Regions from separate parts of the Methylobacterium sp. Gmos1 genome, predicted to be linked through region 1. Evidence: riboswitches for the same ligand, from Rfam matches in the RefSeq annotation. Region 1 holds a riboswitch; each other region holds the start of a gene.
The links. A riboswitch is a leader RNA that binds a small molecule or an ion and turns the genes downstream of it on or off. The one in region 1 is predicted to bind cobalamin.

Region 1 (6,651 bases):
CAACGCCTCGTCCGCTCAGGTTCTTCCTTTGCCGCAGATTTTTGGCGCCGCACCGGCAACCACTTCGGCGAAATCTGCTTACGGGCGCTCCACGACCGGGGATCCGGAGGCAGCAGGGTCGGCGAGCCCCCGGACACCGCCATCGCCTCCTCCGCCCGCGCCGCCGGCACGAACAGGTGGTCGTGGTGGAAGGCCGAGACGGCGTTGACGGCGATCCCCCGTTCCGCGAGGCGCGCCGTCACGGCGGCGAGGAAGCCGATCGCCGCGAGCGAGGAATGCACCGTCAGGGTGATCCAGCGGCACGGGAAGGCGCCGTCGAGGCCGGCCCGCGCGGCCTCCCCCTCGGGGAGGATCAGGGTCGTGCCCTCCGCCTCGCGAAAGCGCATCAGGGGCACGGGATCCGCCGGCACCGCAGCATCGTCCACCGTGGCGAAGACGTAGGTGCCGGGCCGCAGCTCCGGGCGCATCCCGGCAAGCAGCCGGCCGAGATCCGCCTCGCCGCTCATAGGGCGAGCGGTTCCAGCACCCGCCGCAGCGCGTCGGGCAGCGGCACCGGACGCTGCGTCGCCCGGTCGACGTAGACGTGGACGAAGTGGCCCTGCGCCGCGGCGTCCTCGTCGTCGTTGCGGAACAGCCCGACCTCGTAGCGGACGCTCGACGTGCCGCGATGCGCGACCCGGATCCCGGCGGTGACCCGGTCGGGAAACGCCATCGAGCGGAAGTAGCGGCACCCGGTCTCGACCACGAGGCCGATCACCGGGCTGTTCGCGATGTCGAGGGCGCCGTCGGCGATCAGCACGCTGTTCACCGCCGTGTCGAAGAAGGCGTAGTAGACCACGTTGTTGACGTGGCCGTAGACGTCGTTGTCGGCCCATCGGGTGGTGATCGGGACGAAGCGCCGGTAGGCGGCGCGGGTCTCGGGGGGCGTGCGGCCGCTCAACGGACAAGCCTCGCGACAAGAGGAAGTGCCGGACCGTGGGCCGGTCCGGCTCCGGCGATCACGCCGCGCTCACGACCCGAAGGTCTCCGGATCCGGCCCCATCCGCCCGGCCGGGTCGTCGAGGGCGGCGATGCACGCCTGGTCCTCGGCGTCGAGGGTGAATCCGTCGACCTCGCGGTTCTCGCGGATGCGGGACGGCGTCGCGGATTTCGGGATCGCGACGGTTCCGGCGTCGAGGTGCCAGCGCAGGATGACCTGGGCCGGTGTGCGGCCGTGCTTCCCGGCGATCGTGCGGATCACCGGATCCTCCAGGAGGCCGCCGCGGCCGAGCGGTGCCCAGGCCTCGGTGACGATGCCGGCCTCTTCATGGAAGGCGCGCAAGGAGCGCTGCTGGAAGCGCGGATGCAGCTCGATCTGGTTGACGGAAGGCGTCGAGCCGGTGGCGTCGATCACGCGCTTGAGGTGCTCGACCGTGAAGTTGCAGACGCCGATGGAGCGGGCGCGGCCGTCCTCGCGCAGGCGCATCAGGGCGCGCCAGGTGTCGACGGTGGCTCCGCGCTGCGGCACCGGCCAGTGGACGAGGTAGAGGTCGACGTAATCGAGGGCGAGGCGGCTCAAGGATTCCTCGCAGGCCCGCAGGGTCTCGTCGTAGCCGTGGCGGTCGTTCCAGACCTTGGTGGCGACGAAGACCTCCTCGCGCGCGAGATCCGAGGCGGCGACGGCGCGGCCGATCCCGGCCTCGTTGCCGTACATCGCCGCGGTGTCGATCAGGCGGTAGCCGGCCTCGAGCGCCGTCCCGACGACCGCCGGGGCCTCCTCGTCGGAGAGCCGCCACACCCCGAAGCCGAGCTGGGGGATGCGCTTCCCGTCGTTGAGGGTCAGGACGGCGTCGGACATCGGGGGCACTCTCGGCGGGGTCTGACAGGAGATCCGTGAACTGGGTCGGACTCCGCCGATGTCGAGGGCGGGCGTGTGTCTCGCACGAAACTCCCGGTCGCTCCGACCGCTCGCTCCGCCGACGTCAGCGCAGCGGGAGTTTCGTGAGGTGCACTTATACCAATGGCCCAAGATGCTGACGCATCGGGCCATCGATCCATCTCAAATTTGCGACACTAACCCAAAGGCTTAGCGAAAATTCGAGAACGGAACCAAAGGTCGTTTGCAACGACCGTTGGTATTACTTCACCAGCGGGCAGCCGCCGTCGGCCATCGGCCGGAACGCCTGGTCGCCCGGCACGGTGTCGAGGAGCTTGTAGTAGTCGTACGGGCCCTTGCTGTCGGCCGGCGCCTTGACCTCGTAGAGGAACAGGTCGTGCACCGCGCGCCCGTCCTGGCGCACCGTGACGGTGCCGAAGAGCGGATCGTTGATCGGCTTCTCGCGCATCGCCGCAACCACCTTCTCGCCCTCGATGGTGCCGGTGTCGCGCACCGCCCGCAGGTAGGCGAGGGTCGAGGAGTAGACGCCGGCGTGGTTCTCGGTCGGCATCCGGCCGTTCATGCGCTCGCCGAAGCGCTTGGCGAAGGCGCGGGTGCCGTCGGTGCGGTCCCAGTAGAAGGCGCTGGCGAGCTGGAGCCCCTGCGCCGCCTTGAGGCCGAGCGCGTGGGTGTCGGAGAGCTGCACGAACAGGGCGGCGAGCCGCATCTCGGGCATCACCCCGAACTCCGCCGCCTGCTTGACGGCGTTGATCATGTCGGCGCCGGTATCGGCGAGCGCCAGGACCTGCGCGCCCGAGCCCTGCGCCGAGAGCAGCGGCGAGGCGAAGTCGCCGGCATTGAGCGGGTGCTTGCTCGATCCCTTCACGCTGCCGCCGGCGGCCTTCAGCGCCACGGTGGCGTCGCGCTCGAGCGCGTGGCCGAGCGCGTAGTCGACGGTGACGAAGTACCAGGACTTGAGGCCCCGTCCCGCGATGGCCCGCGCCGTGGCCGAGCCTTGCGCCCAGGTATCCGAGACCCACTGCACGGTCGTCGGCGCGCAGGCCTTGCCGGTGAGGTCGGAGGTGAGCGCGCTCGACGCCAGCGCGACCCGGTGGCGCTCGCGCATCAGGTTCGAGACCGCGAGCGCGACGGCCGAGTTCGGCAGGTCGACGATGGTCGAGACGCCCTCCTGGTCGAGCCAGCGCCGGGCGGTGGCGAGCCCGATATCGGGCTTGTTCTGGTGATCGGCCGAGACGACCTCGACCTTCAGCTCGCCGGCCTCCTTGGCGAAATCCTCGACGGCGAGCTGCGCGGCGGTGACCGAGCCGGTGCCGGCCTGGTCGGCGAAGGGCCCGCTCATGTCGCTGAGCACGCCGATCTTGATCGGCGCCTTGGTATCCTGTGCGAGGGCGGGGGCACTCAAGGCCAGCGACAGGGCGAGGCCGGCGGCGCCGGCGGCCGTTGAGCGGAACGACATCGGGGGGACCTCCCAGGGAGCTTCTTGTCAGAGCTTATTCGCGGCCCGGGCGGGCCGGTTCGGGGTCCTGTATGTCAGGGGCGCGGGGCGGCGTCGATGCGGGATCGCGCGGCGTGGTTGAGAAAGCTGGTGTCTGGCGGCGGGGGGATCGTCGCCCGCCGTCGATCCAGGCGCACGAACCCCTCCCCCGGGGAGGGGGGAGGGTTCATCAGGTGCAAACCTTCGATCATGGCGACGTCATCGGCGTCCGACCATTGCTCCTTCGTATCCGAACGGCTAAGCTTGCACCTGACGGTTCCCCTCGGGGATCAAAAGGGAACGCGGTGAGGGCTTGCCCGAAGCCGCGGCTGCCCCCGCAACTGTAAGCGGCGAGCCTTCCATCATTCATGTCACTGGGGACCCCCAAAGGTCCCTGGGAAGACGATGGCAGGCGACGACCCGTGAGCCAGGAGACCTGCCGTCAGCCGTGGTCACACGCGAGCACGTCGGGCGGGGTGTCCTGATGGGTGTCGAGGCGAGGGCGAGAAGCCCCCGTCCCGCTGTCGTTCGCGGTGACGTGCCACAGCCCCGCGCCGTCCCGCCATGCCCGGTCCCGCCCTCCCCCGATCCGCCGACAGGCCGCGCACGACGCAGCCTGCGAGTCGTCCCGGATGGCCGATATGTAACTTTATAACGTTACATGTTTTACGGGACCGGCTACGAACGGCGCGGGAGCCCGCCCTGGACACCGCCATGCCCGCGCACCGCGCCCGACGCTCGACGACCTACGCCGCCGCCTTGACCTCGCTCCTGGCCGCTCCGCTCCTCACCGCCGCCCCCGGGGCCGCCGAGGAGATCGCCCTCGACCGCATCGAGGTCGCGGGCGGCCGCTCCCGGGAGGAGGCCGCCCCGGGCCTCAACCTCGCGACGCCGTCGCGCTCGGGCAGCCGCCTTGGCCTTACACCCCTCGAGACCCCGGCGAGCCTCGACATCATCGCCGGCGAGACCATCCGGGCCCGGGGCCAGAACACGCTCGAGGAGGCGGTGACCCAGAACGCCGTCGGCATCACCAGCGTCGCGCAGCCCGGCAACGGCAACCATTCCTTCGCCAGCCGGGGCTTCGTCGGGCCGAGCTCGGTGCAGCAGCTCTACGACGGCACCCGGCTCTATGTCGGGGTCGGCACCGTGACCTTCCCGTTCGACACCTGGTCGGCGGAGCGGATCGAGGTTCTGCGCGGCCCGGCCTCGGTGCTCTACGGCGAGGGCGCAATCGGCGGCATCATCAACGTGGTGCCGAAGAAGCCGACCTTCGTCCCCGTCGGCGAGGCGCGAGCGGTCGTCGGGTCCGACGGCGTCGCGCGCCTCGCCCTCGACACCGGCGGGCCGGTCGGCGAGGACCTGGCCTACCGGCTCAACCTCAGCGGCAACCGGGCCGACGGCTGGGTCAGGCCCGACGGCGATTTTCGCAATCTCGCCCTCTCGGCGGCGGTGACCTGGCGGGCGACGCCTGATCTGAGCGTCACCCTCTCGCACGACCTCGGATACAACGAGCCCACCCGCTACTGGGGCTCGCCGCTCGTCGGCACGCGGGTGCCCGAACGCTTGCGCTTCACCAACTACAATGTCCGGGATGCGCAGATCGCCTGGTTCGACAACTGGACGCAGCTGCGCACCGAGTGGAATCCGAGCCCCGACATCACTGTGCGCAACACCGCCTACCGCCTCTCGACCGAGCGGCACTGGCGCGACGTCGAGCAATACACCTACCAGCCGGCGACCGGCCTGATCGCGCGCAGCGACTACATCGAGATCCGCCACCACGAGGAGCAGATCGGCAACCGCCTCGACGCCACGTTCCGCGGCGGCCTCCTCGGCTTCAAGAGTTCGACGGTGATCGGCTTCGACGTCAACCATATCGGCTTCCGGCGCGACAGCAACGCGCCGTTCGGGGGCGAAACGTTCGTCGATCCGTTCGACTTCGAGCAAGGACGCTTCATCAACCTCGCGGGCACCCGCACCGACATCGTCTCGCGCACTCGCCAGGCCTCGGTCTTCGCCGAGAACCGGCTGGAGCTGACGCCGCAACTCGCCCTGGTGACGGGGGTGCGCTACGACGTGCCCCGGGTCGCGGTGAACCGGCCGCTCGCGGCAACCGGCTTCGAGAAGACCTTCGATTCCGTCAGCTACCGCGTCGCCGCGGTCTACACCCCGACGCCCGACCTCGCCCTCTACACGCAATACGCCACCGCCGCCGATCCGCTGGGCAGCCTGATCACCACCAGCGTGGCGCAGGCGCAGTTCCAGCTCGCCACCGGCGAACAAATCGAGGCCGGCGCCAAGGGCCTGTTCGACGGGGGACGCGGCGAGTGGACCTTCGCGGCCTACCACATCCGCAAGGACGACCTGCTGACCCCGATCCCCGACCGGCCGACCGAGGTCGCGGCGGTCGGCAGCCAGTCCTCCCGCGGGATCGAGGTCGCGTTCGCCTACCAGCTGTCGGAGCGGTGGCGCGTCGAGGCCAACACCGCCCTGCTGCGGGCCCGCTACGACAGCTTCTCGCAGAACACCGATGCGGGGCTGGTGTCGTTCTCCGGCAAAGTGCCGGTCGACGTACCGCAGCGGGTCAGCAATGTCTGGCTCTCCTACGCCTTCGCGCCGGGCTGGGTGGCGCGGCTCGGGATCAACGACGTCGGGCCGGTGTTCAGCGACTTCGCCAACACGGTCAGGCGGCCGGCCTACACCCTCGTGAACGCCACCCTGGACTGGCAGGTGACGCCGAATTCCCGCCTGTCGCTGCGCGGCTACAACCTCACCGACCAGCTCTACGCGGTCTCGGGCAACAGCAATTCCTGGCTGCTCGGCCGGCCGCGCTCGGTCGAGCTCGCCTACCACGTCACGTTCTGATGCGGCGCTTGCTGATGCGGGACTTGCTGATGCGGGACTTGCGCAAACGCCTGAAGCGGTGGCTGCATCTCGGCCACCGCTGGCTCGGCATCGCGACCGGGCTCCTCGTCGTCGCCTGGTTCGCCTCCGGGCTGGTGATGCTCGCCGTCGGCTTCCCCACCCTCACGCATGCCGAGCGGGTCGCGGCGCTGTCGCCGCTGCGCCTCGACGCCGTGCGGCTGAGCCCGCAGGAGGCGCTGGAGCGTTCGGGCAGCACGCGCTTCCCCGAGACCCTGACCCTGGCGATGCGGGGGCCCGAGCCCGCCTACTGGATCACGCGGGGAGACGGCGAACGCCGGGCGCTCTCGGCGGCGACCGGCGAAGCGTTCCCGCCCCTGACGGCGGAGGACGCGGCGGCGCTCGCCGCGACCCATCCCCTGGCCCGCACCGTCACCGA
Region 2 (6,651 bases), on a different contig from region 1:
CCGAACTTGGCGCCGTTGAGCCCGAGCTCGTCGCGCAGCACGTAGAGGAGCGGGGTTCCGGGGTCGGCCTCGACCGCCTGGGTGCGGCCGTTCACCGTCAGCGTCGGCATCGGCGTCTCCTCCTCAGCCCCCCGCCTCGGCCCGGGCGCCGCGGCGGGGGGGCTCGCGCATCAGGTCCCGCACCGTCGCGTCGAGGTTCGGCCACGGCCCGTCGGGGCTGAAGCGGGCGCGCAGGTAGGCGGCAAGGTCGGTCATTTGTGCGGGTGTCAGCATTGCGCCGTAGGCCGGCATGATCGGCCCCGGCGCGCGCTCCCGCGGGGCGATGCCGTCGCGCAGGACCAGGAGCAGGTTGCGCGGGTCGGGCGCCCGCAGGGTGGTGCGGTGGCCGAGCGAGGGCGTGGTGTAGGGCACGCCGCCGGCAGTCCCCCCGCCGCTCTCGTGGCAGGTGGCGCAGGCGCCCGCATAGGTCGCGGCACCCCGGGCGAGCGCCGGGTCGTCGCCCGCGACCTCGCGGTCGACCGGGCCGGTGCGGCTGCCGGCGGGACCGGGGCCGTAGAGCGTCGCGACGTAAGACCCGAGCGCCCGGATCTCGCCCTCCGGAACGGTCCTGTGGGCGTCGACCACCGGGCGCATCGGCCCCGCAGGCCCGCCATGCTGCGGGTCCCATTCGGCGAGGTAGCGGGCGAGGCTGTCGGCGTCCCAGGCGAGCGGCGAGGGCGAGGAGCGGTCGAGGGGCGGCACCCACCAGCCGTCGGCCTCGCCCCCCGCATAGGCCTTGGTTCGCACCTCGGCGCCGAGCAGGTTGCGCGGGCTGTGGCAGGCGCCGCAATGGCTCAGGGTCTCGGCGAGGTAGGCGCCGCGATGCCACGCCGCGTCGCGCTGCGGGTTTGCCGGGATCTTCGGCGCCTGCGCGAACAGCAGCTTCCAGCCGGCGAGGAGCGGGCGCCAGGACAGCGGGAAGGGCAGGGCGTTCGCCGTCGCCTCCCGCCGCACCGGCTCGCGGGTCATCGCGAAGGCGTAGAGGGCGGCGATGTCGGGGTCGGTCAGGCCGGCATAGTGGGTGTAGGGGAAGGCCGGGTAGAGGTGGCGCCCCTCCCGGTCGACGCCTTCGCGCATCGCCCGGGTGAAGGCGGCGAGCGAGTAGCGGCCGATGCCCGTCTCCGGGTCCGGCGTGATGTTGGTGGCGTAGATGGTGCCGAACGGCGTGCCGATGCCGCGCCCGCCGGCATAGGGCCGTCCGCCCTCGGCCGTGTGGCAGGAGGCGCAGTAGCCGAGCGAGGCGAGGACCGCGCCCTTGCGCACCTGCTCCGGCGCGGTCTCGGCCGGAACCGGGCCGCCGGGCGCGAGGGCGGGGCGCCAGGCCGCGGCCGCGAACCCTGCGGCGGCGAGGAGAACCGCTCCTCCGAGCCAGGCGGCGATCCGGCGACGCCCCACGAACCGACCTCCCCACGCCTCGAAGGTCCGCTCCTCCGGCGGCGGGACAACCGACGCCCGCGGCCACGGTTCCCGCCGGCCGCGCGCGCAAAGCCGCCCGGTCCTGCCGCATAGTCTTGCCGCAATCCCGCGAAACAGTGGTATCGTCAGACCCGCGACGCGACGCCGGTCGGGCTTGGCTGTTTTACGTCGAGCGGCGGCGCTGCCGCATGGTTCGATCCCGATCGGACGGTGATCCGCCCGCTCGTCCCACTCCTTCGCGCCGGTCCCGTTCTTGCTGATCCCGCGGGGCCGACGGGCGACCCGTCCCGGGATCGTTTCGGATGCGGCTCACCCGCACGAGACCGACGCCGCATGGCCCAGCAGAGTTTCCAGGCCCGCCTCGGGCCCCCGCCGATGAGCGCCGACGACGCGGCCTGCCGGGCCTGCTGCGGCCAGATGCGCGCCCACTGGCAGGAGCGCCCCCACGCCCGCCTGATGGTGGTGGCCTCGACCCCGGTGGTCGAGGCGTTCGGCGGCGGCGTCGAGACCCGCTACCTCTGCCTCGAATGCGGGCACACGCTGTTGCACTCGACCGGCCGCTTCGGCCAGGGCTGGCATTGACGAGCGCGGTCCGGCCGGGCGAGTGACGGCCCGTTCCGGGGAGCGTCCGATGCCGCACGCGATCGTCACCGTCACCGAAGGGTCCGACCTCGTTCCCGTCACCGCGCGCTGGCGCTGGGAGGCATTCGCGCGAGGCCAGGGCCGCAGCCTCGCCGAGGTGACGGCGGCCGAGGCCGTGGGCGCCGCGGCCCCTTCGATGCCCCGCACCTTCGTGCTCCTGGCCGACGACGAGCCCGTCGGCATGGCGAGCCTCGCCGCCCACGACCTCGAGACGCGGCCCGACCTGACGCCCTGGCTCGCCGGCGTCTTCGTGGCGCCCCACGCCCGGGGCCGCGGCCACGCGGTGCGGCTCGTCGCGGCGGTGGAGGCGGAGGCGATGTCCCGCGGGATCCCGACCCTGTGGCTCTACACCCGCAGCGCGGAGGGGCTGTATGCCCGGATCGGCTGGCGCAACGTCGAGACGTTTCCGTATCGGGAGAAGATGTACGCGCTGATGCGGCGGGATGTGTAGGGTCGTATCTAAAAAAATTGATGGATAAAATTTTTTTACTTTGAGTTGATTGAATTCGGTGAGGCACGGGATCCCCTCTCCCAAACGGGAGAGGGGAGGTGCGCTTCATCTTTACTCGAACAGATCCGTTGAAAACGATATCGTTCCTGTCCGCGATCTCACGGCGAAGCCCGGTTGGGCGCTAGTTCGTCGGCAGGGGCCAAACAGTTCTCAGAACCGCCCCGCCAGCGTCAGCCTGACCGCCGTCGGCTCGACCGGGTGGAAGTGCCGGTCGGCGACGCCTGCCGCCTCTCCGGGCAGGCGCGACTCGTAGTAGTAGGTGATCTGGTCGGCCCGGGCGTTCGTCAGGTTGAGCACGTCGAGGGCGAGGCTCATGCCGTTGTCGAAGGCGTAGCCGATCCGGCCGTTGAGCAGGGCGGTCGGCTTCGAGCGCACCGAGTTGTCCTCGATCAGCGGCCGCGGGCCGAAGTAGCGGAAGCGCAAGGTCCCGAACCAGCCCTGGCCCTCGCCGAAGGTGAAGCCCGCCGAGGCGATGGCGGTCGGGGCCTCGGGCACGCGCTGGCCGATCGGGTCGCGGTCGGCAAAGCGCGCATTGGTGAGCGTCAGGTCGCCCTCCAGCCGCAGCCAGGGGGTGAGCGCGTAGTGGTTGCTCCACTCGATGCCGAAGCGGCGGGTCGGCCGGCTCGGCTCGGTGGTGCCGGTATCGCCCTGGAACAGGTTCTCGGAGGCGAAGTCGAGCCGGAACAGGGCGAGGCTCGTCTCCAGGCCGGCGATCGAGCGGTTGCGGATCCCGACCTCGTAGCCGGTCGAGGGCACCAGGAACGGCGAGCGGGCGATGTTGAACAGCGGGCTCACCGGATCGACCGTCGCGGTGACGCCGCGGGCGTCGTTCGAGTGGAAGCCGCCGCCGTAATTCAGGTAGATCTCGGTATCCGCCCACGGCCCGAACACTGCGCCGAGCTTCGGGTTGACGATGCCGTCGCGGGCGCGGCCCGAATTCGCGGGCGTGTCGGAGCGGACGTCGGCATAGTAGCCGTCGGCCCGGAAGCCGACGCTGGTGCGCAGCCAGTCGGTCCAGCGCACGCGGTTCTCGTAGTAGAAGGCGGCGCTCGCCTCCAGCACCCGGTCGTCGAGGACGGTCGAGCGGTATTGCCGGGCGGTGGTGTTGAACAGGCCGACCCGGATGTCGTCGGTGCGGGTCTGCACGCCGATCTCGTTCTCCATCGGCAACCCGAACAGGTCGCCCTGGAAGACCCTCGAGATCTCGCCGCCGCCGAGCACGCGGGCGTCGCGCTGGCGGAACTGGTCGCCGTTGACGGGATCGTTGAGGAAGTAGGTGAAGTTGTTCCAGAGGTTCATCTGGTAGCGGATCACGTAGGCCGAGGCCCGGGTGATGCCGCCGGCATCCGACTGGCTCCAGCGTCCGGAGAGCGAGAAGCGCCCGGTATCGCCGCCATCGGTCGGATCGAGCGTGCCGTAGCGGCCGATGATGCCCTCCGCCACCGCCCGCTCGGGGATCTGGTTGGTGGCGTTCCATTTCGCCCAGTAGGCCATGCCGGTGACGGAAAAACCGTCCGTGGCGGTGCCCTGGCTGTAGCGGGCGACGCCGTTGAGCTTGCGCAGGGCGTCGGGCACGACCCACGGCCCGTCATAGGCTTGCGCCTCGCCCGCCACCAGGAGGTTGCCGGCGCCGAGCGGCACCGAGGCCGCCGAGAGCCCGCGCCTGAAGCCGAAGCTGCCCAGCGTGGTGAGCGCGATGTTGCGGTCGAGCTTGTCGAGATAGTCGATCCGCACCGAGCCGGCGGAGGCGAAGTCGCCGTCGCGGACGAAGTACGGGCCCTTGTGGAACTCGACCGCGCCGACGAGCTCGGGGATCAGGAAGTTGAGGTCGGCGTAGCCCTGGCCGTGGGCGTGGGTGCGCATGTTCACCGGCATGCCGTCGACGTGGATGGCGATGTCGGTGCCGTGGTCGAGGTTGAAGCCGCGCAGGAAGAACTGGTTGGCTTTACCCTCGCCGGAATGCTGGGTGACGATCAGGCCCGGCACCGATTCGAGCACCTCGCCCGGGCGGGTGACGGGCAGGCTGTTGATCACCGCCCCGCCGATGATCCCGGCGCTCGCCGCCTCGACCGGACGCAAGGCCCCGCCGATGCCGGTGACGCCGCCGGGATAGCCGGCGCTGGCCGCCGTCGGTGCTGCGGGCGCCGGAGCGGTCACGTCGATCGTGTCGAGGGGGATGTCACCCTGCGCCAGGGCGGGGACGGGCAGGCAGGCGGCGAGTGCCGCGAGGAACGGGAGACGGGAGGCGGGCACGGGCGAGCCTTCAGGGGCTGTGGCACGTCACCGTGGAGGCACCGGCACACCCCGGCCGGCGCGGCCCACATGTGACCACGGCTGACGGCAGGTCTCCTGGCTTGCGGGTCTCGGCCCTCCATCGTCTTCCCGGGCTCATCGCACCCAGTGACGTCGGTGATGGAGGACTCGCCGCTCACAGTTGCGGGGGCAGCCGCGGCATCTCGCACCGCGTTCCCTTTTGATCCCCGGGGGGAACCGTCCCGTCGAGGTGTAGGCTCGAAATCGGCGGGCGCCAACGCGGCGCACGCCGATTTGTCGGGCGTGTTGCCGGTTGTCGACGGGAAACCGCGCGGGTCGTGTCCCGCGCGGCGCGCTCAATCCGCCAGCGGCCGCGCCTCTTCCGGCAGCATGATCGGGATGCCGTCGCGGATCGGGTAGGCGAGCTTGGCCGAGCGGCTGATCAGCTCCTGGCGCGCCGAATCGTAGTCGAGCCGCTCCTTGGTCAGGGGGCAGACCAAGAGCTCGAGCAGCTTCGGGTCGATGCGGGTGGCCTCGAAGGAGGTCGGGGATTCGCTCACGGGTGGTCCTTCCGAGTGGTTTCGGCGTTTCTCTAGCCCAAGCCGCCGCCTATTGCAGCGTCGGCTCGGCGCCGGAGGCCCGCACCAGTTCCATCTCGGTCACGGCGATCAGCACCTCGGCCCGGGTCTTGAGGTCGGGCGCCTCCAGCATCGCCTGCTTCTCGCGCGGGCCGAACGGGCTCATCATGCACAGCGCGTTCACCAGGGCCTCGTTCGGCGCCTCCTCGATCCCGGCCCAGTCGACCTTGAGGTCGTTGGCCTCGACGAAATCGCGAAGAGCCTTCAGCACGCCGGCGCGGTCCACCGCCTCCTCGCCGGCGCGGGCGTGGAAGTCGCTCTCGAACGGCGCGAAGGTGACCTTGCAGCGCCGGTAGCCGGTGGTGGTCGACAGCTCCTCCTCGATCCGGAAGCGGGCGATGCCGGTGAGCGAGATCAGGTAGCGGCCGTCGCCGGTCTCGGCGAACTGGGTGACCCGGCCGGCGCAGCCGACCTTGAACAGCTTGGGCGACAGCGGGGTCTCGCCGGAGTCGGAATCCGGCTGGATCATGCCGATCACCCGGTCGGTGCGCAGGGCCTCGTCGATCATCGCGAGGTAGCGCGGCTCGAAGATGTTGAGCGGCATCTGGCCCCGCGGCAGCAGCAACGCGCCGGGAAGCGGAAAGACCGGGATCTCGGCCGGGCAGTCGCCCGGCCCCTTGTAGGCGACGTTCATGCTCATCGGCGTCGCTCCCGCGCGGATCGTAAGGGGGTCCCGGGCTTCCTCGTCTCGGGCCCGGGATCACCAGCAGCGATCTAGGGCGCGGCCGGCCGGCGTGGATACCTGTCCGGCGTAATGCCGCGCCCGGGATGCACTTGTGGATGCACCCCGGCCCTCCTCACGAGAACATCAGGGTCGACAGCTTGCGCCGGCCGCGGATGGTCATCGGGTCCATCGGGCCCCAGGCCTCGAACAGCTGGAGCAGCTGCTTGCGGGCGCCGTCGTCGTTCCAGGTCCGGTCGCGGCGGACGATCTCGATCAGCTGGTCGACCGCCTCCTGCTGTTGGCCCTTGGCGTTGAGGCCGAGCGCGAGGTCGAACCGGGCCTGGTAATCGGCCGGGTCCGCCTCGATCCGGCGCTGGAAGCCGGCGAGGTCGCCGAGCGAGGCCGCCTGCTCGGCGAGATCGATCGCCGCCTTCACGGCGGCGATGGCCGGGTCCTTGGCGGCCTCGGGCGGCGCCGATTCGAGGAAG
Region 3 (6,651 bases), on a different contig from region 1:
GGAGACCTCGGAGCGGGGGCGAGGTCGGCGGGCCTGGATTTCCTCGGAAAGCCCCAACCGCCGACACGTCGCAGCGGTTGAGAGAGATGACGAGCACTCCGCCGCTAGGTGCGCGGCGAATAATACAGTCCGGTCGGGAGGGCGCTGGTCATGGCCGAGCCTGTAGCGCTGTCCTACCCGGGCGGTCAATCAGAACTCGATGCCCTCCTGCGCCTTCACCCCGGCGGCGAAGTGGTGCTTCACCTGCCCCATCTCGGTGACGAGGTCGGCTGCCGCGACCAGCTCCGGCTTGGCGTTGCGGCCCGTCACCACGACGTGCAGGTCCGGTCGGCGCCGGCTCAACGCCGCCACCACCTCGTGGAGCGGCAGGTAGTCGTAGCGCAGCGCGATGTTGAGCTCGTCGAGGATCAGGAGCCGGATCGCCGGATCGGCCATCAGCGCCTCGGTCCTCGCCCAGGCGGCGCGGGCCGCCGCCACGTCGCGGTCGCGGTCCTGGGTCTCCCAGGTGAAGCCCTCCCCCATCGTGTGCCACGCGACCTGGTCGCCGAACCGCTCCAGCGCGAAGCGCTCGCCGGTCTCCCAGGCGCCCTTGATGTACTGCACGACCCCGACCCGCCAGCCGCGGCCCAAGGCCCGCAGCATCAGCCCGAAGGCGGCGGTCGACTTGCCCTTGCCGGGGCCGGTATGGACGATGAGCAGGCCCTTCTCGATCGTCTTGCCCGCGACCTCGGCGTCCTGCACCGCCTTGCGCTTCTCCATCTTGGCGCGGTGGCGCGCCGCCTCGTCGTCGCTCATGGCGTGTCTCCCTTGAGGATCATCGGCAGGCCGGCCACCACCAGCACCACCCGGTCGGCGATGGCCGCGAGCCGCTGGTGCAGCCGCCCGGCCTCGTCGCGGAACCGGCGGGCGAGCGCGTTCTCCGGCACGATGCCGAATCCCACCTCGTTCGAGACCAGTACGAGCGGCCCGGCCGCCAACCGGCAGGCCTCCACCAGTGCGTCGATCTCGGCCTCGAGGTCGGCCTCGTCATCCAGCATCGCGTTCGTCAGCCACAGGGTCAGGCAATCGACCAGCACCGGCCGGCCCGTCGGCGCCCGGCCGATCGCCGCCGGCAGATCGCGCGGCGCGTCGACCGTCTCCCACGGCAAAGGCCGGCGGGCGCGGTGCTCGGCGATGCGCGCGCGCATCTCGCCGTCGAAGGCTTGCGCGGTCGCGACGTAGCGCCAGGGCCCCGGCAGGGCCTCGATCAGCGCTTCGGCGTAGCGGCTCTTGCCCGAGCGGGCGCCGCCCAGCACCAGGGTCAGGCGCGGGGCGGCGCGAATCGGATCCGGCACTCGGCCCTCCTGTGCGGAAATCTCGGCGCCGGAGGTGTCGCGGCAGGCGGCACCGATTGCAAGCGCGCAGGCGACCGGCTAGGGTCGCGCACGACGGTGCCTCGGCGACGAGGTGAAAAGGGAACGCGGGAGCCGGGTTTCGTCCGGTACGCCGCGGCTGCCCCCGCAACTGTGAGCGGTCGCACACGGTCCGCCATCGGCCACTGGAGCGATCCGGGAAGGCGGTGGGCCGGCAGGAAGCCGCGAGCCAGGAGACCTGCCGTCACCCCTTTCTCTCGACGCCGCCGGTGGGGCGGCAGGAGTTCGTCATGGTCGCGATCACCCGGTCCCTCTCCCCCGCGCTCGTCGGCGAGCGCCTGAGCGCCGTCCTCCTGGCCGCCACGCTCGGCATCGGGCTCCTGTTCGTCTCCGGCTTCGCACCCGTGGTCGCCCTGCACAACGCCGCGCACGACTGGCGCCACGCCCACAACTTCCCCTGCCACTGACCGGGGCCTGACCCTCGTCGAGCCGCGCGGCCTGCGCCCCGAGGGGCCGCGGGCCCGCGGCGCTTTGGTCGTGCAGGAAACGCTCCCATGACGAAACGTCTGCTCGCCGCGGCCCTGGTCGCCGGCTTTCTCGCCGCGTGCGTGACTTCGCTGCTGCAATTCGCCCTCACCTCGCCGCTGATCCTCGCGGCGGAGAAGTACGAGACGGCGGAGAGCCCCGCCCCCACCCGCGTCTCCGCCAACCCGCTGATCGTGCTGGCCCATGCCGGCCACGGCTCTGCCGGGCACGACCACGGCGGCGAGCCGCAATGGCAGCCGGCCCCCGGCCTGCCGCGCCTCGCCTTCACGGCGCTCGCCACCCTGGTGAGCGGCGTCGGCTACGCGCTGCTGCTCGGTGCCGTGCTGGTCGCGGCCGGCCGCGAGGTCACGCCCGCCGAGGCGCTGCGCTTCGCCATCGGCGGCTTCCTCGCCGCCAGCCTCGCGCCGGCGGTGGGGCTGCCGCCGGAACTGCCCGGCACCGCGGCCGCCGCCCTCGAGTCGCGCCAGCTCTGGTGGGTGGCGACCGCGCTCGCCACGGCCCTCGGCCTCTACCTGGTGGCGATCCGCCGCGGGCCGGCCGCGATCGCTGTCGGCCTCGCGCTCATCGTCACGCCGCACGCCTGGGGCGCTCCGCACGGGCCCGAGGAGATCTCGGCGATGCCTCCGGTCTACGCGGCGCAGTTCGCCGCCCGGTCGCTGGCGGTCGCCTTCGCGTTCTGGGCGGTGCTCGGCCTCGCCTTCGGCTGGGCCTGGGGTGCCGTCGCCGGGACGAGGGGCGCCGCGCGCCGCAGCGAGGTCGCCGCGTGAACGAGCCGATCCCCTCCGACATCTGCACCCTCTACGTCTGCACCACCTGCCGCGACGCCGCCGACCCGGCGGACGGTCCGCGCGCCGGCGCCCGCCTGCACGAGGCGCTGACGCGGGCGCTCGCGGCCCGGCCCGGCGCGGCCGTGCGGATCGAGCCGGTCGAATGCCTGTCGGTCTGCAAGCGGCCCTGCACGGTCGCTGTCGCGAGCCCCGGCCGCTGGACCTACGTCTACGGCGACCTCGACCCCACGATTTCCCCCGAGGTCATCCTCGACGGCGTCGGCCTCTATGCCGGGACCCCGGACGGTATCGTGCCCTGGCGCGAGCGTCCGCAGGAATTCCGCAAGGGCGTCGTCGCCCGCCTCCCTCCCGCGCCGGTTCACACATGACCATCCTCAACAAGATCCCCTGCACCATCGTCACGGGCTTCCTCGGCGCCGGCAAGACGACGCTGGTGCGCCACGCCGTCGAGCACAACGACGGCCGGCGGCTCGCGATCATCGTCAACGAGTTCGGCGATGTCGGCTTCGACGGGTCGCTGCTCGCCGAGTGCGGCATCCCGGGCTGCGACGCCGACGCGGTGGTGGAGCTGCCGAACGGCTGCATCTGCTGCACCGTCGCCGACGACTTCGTGCCGGCGCTCAATAAGCTCCTCGACCGGCCCGAGCCGCCGGAGCACATCCTGATCGAGACCTCCGGCCTCGCGTTGCCCAAGCCCCTGGTCCAGGCCTTCAACTGGCCGGCGATCCGCTCGCGGGTGACCGTCGACGGCGTGGTGGCGGTGGTCGACGGCCCTGCGGTAGCCTCGGGCGCCTTCGCGGACGATCCCGACGCGATGGCCGCGCAAGCCGCGGCCGATGCCAGCGTCGAGCACGAGAACCCGCTCGAGGAGGTGTTCGAGGACCAGCTCCTCTGCGCCGACCTCGTGGTGATGAACAAGTCCGACCTCCTCGACGAGGGCGAGCGGGCCCGCGTCCGTGCCGAGGTCGAGGCGCACCTGCCGCGCGCGGTCAAGCTCGTCGAGACCGCCCACGGCGCTCTCGATCCCCGCGTGCTGCTCGGCCTCGGCGCCGCGGCGGAGTACGATCTCGCCGCCCGGCCCTCGCACCACGAGACCGAGGAGGACCACGACCACGACGATTTCGAGAGCGTCGCGCTCCCCGTGAAGGCCGCCGGCTCGCCCGACGACCTCGCCGCCCGCGTCGCCAAGGCCGCCGAGGTGGCGGGGGTCCTGCGGATCAAGGGCTTCTGCGCCGTCGCCGACAAGCCGATGCGCCTCGTCGTCCAGGGCGTCGGCCGCCGCGTCGCGCACCATTACGACCGGCCCTGGCGTCCGGGCGAGCACCGGGACGGGACGCTGGTGGTGATCGGGCTCACCGGGTTCGACAAGGAGGCGGTGGCGGCGGCGCTGAAGGGCTGAGGGCTCGAACGCCCGGGTCGAGTGCATTCCCCCGCCTCCGCGACAGATCCCGGGCTTGCCCGGGATCTGGGCACCGTCTTGGTCGGCGGGTGGTGGACATTATATCGTCCAAGTCGCGTCGCCTCCGACCTCTAGAAACCCCAGCCCCGGAGGGCATCGCATGTCGGAGCCCGCGCCGCGGCGCTGGAGCGTGCAGGAGTTCTTCGCCTGGCAGGAGCGCCAGGACGAGCGCTACGAGCTGGTCGGCGGGGTGCCGGTCTGCATGATGGCGGGCGCCCGCAACGTGCATGACGACATCGTGGTCAACCTCGTGGCGGAGTTCCGCACCCGGCTGCGCGGGACGCCGTGCCGCCCCTTCACCGGCGACGGCAGCGTCGAGACCCTGCCCGGGCAGATCCGCCGGCCGGACCTCGGCGTCGATTGCGGCACCCGCGACCCGAACGGGCTGGTCGCCGCGGAGCCGCGCCTGATCGTCGAAGTGCTGTCACCCTCGACCCGCGACTTCGACGCGTTCGACAAGCTCGAGGAATACAAGTCGGTCGGGAGCCTCGCGGTGATCCTGCTGGTCGAGCCGAACGCCCCCGAGATCGCCCTGTGGCGCCGGGATGCGGACGGGGCCTGGCATCGACGCCTCGTCGCCGGGCTCGACCAGACGATCGACCTGCCGGAACTCGGCACGAGCGTGGCGTTGGCGGACATCTACGACGGCGTCGTCTTCCCTCCGCGGCCCCGCCTGGTCTCGGGGGTCTGACAACCGATGCACCTCCTGCGCATCGATACGGTCTCCCTCGACGAGGGCGAGGCGGCGGTCGATCTGGGCCAGGCGCCCGGCGACATCGTCGTCCTGTCCTTCACCGATTCCGACCTCGCCGGCCTCGGCCAGGCCTATGCGGGGCTGCCGGGCGACTGGCCGAGCCTGCGGCTCGCCAAGCTCGCACAGCTGCGCCACCCACTCTCCGTCGACCTCTACGCCGACGCGGTGATCGCGCGGGCCCGCTTCGTGCTGGTGCGCTGCCTCGGCGGGCTCGATTACTGGCGCTACGGGCTCGAGCGGCTGTCCGAGACCTGCCGGGCCAACGGCATCCCCCTCGCGGTGCTGCCGGGATGCGACCGGCCCGACCCGCGCCTCGACGCCGTCTCGACCGTGGCGCGGGAGCTGCTCGCGGCCCTCGACGGGTATTTCCGCGCCGGCGGGCCCGACAACCTGCGCCGGCTCCTGACCCGGATCGCCGCTGAACTCGGCCGGCCGGTGGCGGCCGAGCCGCCGCGCGCGCTGCCGCGGGGATTTGCCTGGTGCCCGGGCTGCGGCGTGCGCGACAGGCCGGAGCCCGCCTCGGCCCTGCCCCGGGCGCTCGTCCTCGTCTACCGCTCGGCGATCCTCGGCGGCGACACCGCGCCGGCCACCGCCCTCGCGGCCGCCCTGTGGGAGCGCGGCCTCACCCCCGCCATCGTGGCGGTGGCGAGCCTCAAGGATCCGGAGGCGGTTGCGGCGGTTCGCGCCGCCATTGCCGTGCAGCGTCCCGCGGTGATCGTCGCGGCGACCGCCTTCTCGGCCCGGGACGAGGCTGGCTTCGTCCTCGACGAGGCGGATTGCCCGGTGATCCAGGCCTTCACCGTCGGCGCCAGCCGGGAGGCCTGGGTGGCCTCGGCCCGGGGCCTCGGCGCCGCCGACCTCGCCATGCAGGTGGCGCTGCCGGAATTCGACGGCCGGCTCTCCGGCTTCCCGATCTCGCACAAGGAGGAAGCGCCCGAGGTCGAGGGATTCCGCGAGCGCCGGGCGGTACCGGATTTCTCCGGCATTACCGCCACCGCCGACCGGGCCGCCGCCTGGGCCCGCCTCGCCGCCACGACGCGGTCGGAGCGCCGCCTCGCGCTGGTTCTCTCCGATTACCCCGCCCGCGGGGGCCGGGCCGGCTTCGCGGTCGGGCTCGACACCCCGGCGAGCGCGCAGCGAATCCTCGAACTCCTCGGCGCCGAGGGCTACGCCGTCTCCGGCATCCCGGAGCCCGACGCCCTGATGCGCCGGCTCACCGAGGACGCCCCGAGCCTCGCTGTGCCGCTTGCGGCCTACGAGGCCTGGCGCGCCCGGCTGCCGGCAGAGGCGCGCGCCGCCCTCGCGGCCGAATGGGGCGAGCCTGCCGACGATCCGGCGCTTCGAGAGGGTGCCTTCCGGTTCCGGGCCGTGCAGGCCGGCTCCGTGCTGGTGGCGCTCCAGCCGGACCGCGGCCACAAGGGCGACCGCAAGGCGGGCTACCACGATCCCGATGCGGTGCCGTCCCACGCCTACCTCGCCTTCCACCTGGCGCTGCGCGAGGCCTGCGACGCGGTGATCCATCTCGGCACCCACGGCACCACCGAGTGGCTGCCCGGCAAGGCGGTGGCGCTCTCCACCGCCTGCTGGCCGGCGCTCGCGATCGGGGCGCTGCCGGTCATCTATCCCTTCATCGTCGACGACCCCGGCGAGGCGGCGCCGGCCAAGCGCCGCATCGGCGCCGTCACGATCGGACACCTGCCGCCGGAGACCGCCGAGGCCGGCCTCGACCCGGAGGCCGCCACCTTGCGCGAG

Region 2: linked by a shared signal. The riboswitch ahead of ACS5PV_RS13255 (TonB-dependent receptor) and the one ahead of ACS5PV_RS28640 (TonB-dependent receptor) in region 1 are both predicted to bind cobalamin.
Region 3: linked by a shared signal. The riboswitch ahead of ACS5PV_RS09415 (CbtB domain-containing protein) and the one ahead of ACS5PV_RS28640 (TonB-dependent receptor) in region 1 are both predicted to bind cobalamin.

Annotation. Positions count from the first base shown of each region.
Region 1 covers NZ_JBSNCC010000024.1:25,079-31,729, forward strand. The annotation lists gene ACS5PV_RS28620 (ACT domain-containing protein) at 1-506, opposite strand, end outside; gene ACS5PV_RS28625 (acyl-CoA thioesterase) at 503-940, opposite strand; gene ACS5PV_RS28630 (aldo/keto reductase) at 1,010-1,837, opposite strand; gene ACS5PV_RS28635 (ABC transporter substrate-binding protein) at 2,118-3,332, opposite strand; cobalamin riboswitch at 3,608-3,808, shown strand; gene ACS5PV_RS28640 (TonB-dependent receptor) at 4,065-6,215, shown strand; gene ACS5PV_RS28645 (PepSY domain-containing protein) at 6,215-6,651, shown strand, end outside.
Region 2 covers NZ_JBSNCC010000005.1:284,199-290,849, reverse strand. The annotation lists gene ACS5PV_RS13275 ((2Fe-2S)-binding protein) at 1-110, opposite strand, end outside; gene ACS5PV_RS13270 (c-type cytochrome) at 124-1,434, opposite strand; gene ACS5PV_RS13265 (hypothetical protein) at 1,789-2,037, shown strand; gene ACS5PV_RS13260 (GNAT family N-acetyltransferase) at 2,087-2,548, shown strand; gene ACS5PV_RS13255 (TonB-dependent receptor) at 2,759-4,816, opposite strand; cobalamin riboswitch at 4,931-5,116, opposite strand; gene ACS5PV_RS13250 (Trm112 family protein) at 5,218-5,421, opposite strand; gene ACS5PV_RS13245 (LON peptidase substrate-binding domain-containing protein) at 5,471-6,139, opposite strand; gene trxA (thioredoxin) at 6,297-6,651, opposite strand, start outside.
Region 3 covers NZ_JBSNCC010000004.1:65,413-72,063, forward strand. The annotation lists gene cobO (cob(I)yrinic acid a,c-diamide adenosyltransferase) at 190-795, opposite strand; gene cobU (bifunctional adenosylcobinamide kinase/adenosylcobinamide-phosphate guanylyltransferase) at 792-1,304, opposite strand; cobalamin riboswitch at 1,412-1,612, shown strand; gene ACS5PV_RS09415 (CbtB domain-containing protein) at 1,643-1,819, shown strand; gene ACS5PV_RS09420 (CbtA family protein) at 1,907-2,665, shown strand; gene ACS5PV_RS09425 (DUF1636 family protein) at 2,662-3,054, shown strand; gene cobW (cobalamin biosynthesis protein CobW) at 3,051-4,085, shown strand; gene ACS5PV_RS09435 (Uma2 family endonuclease) at 4,246-4,836, shown strand; gene cobN (cobaltochelatase subunit CobN) at 4,843-6,651, shown strand, end outside.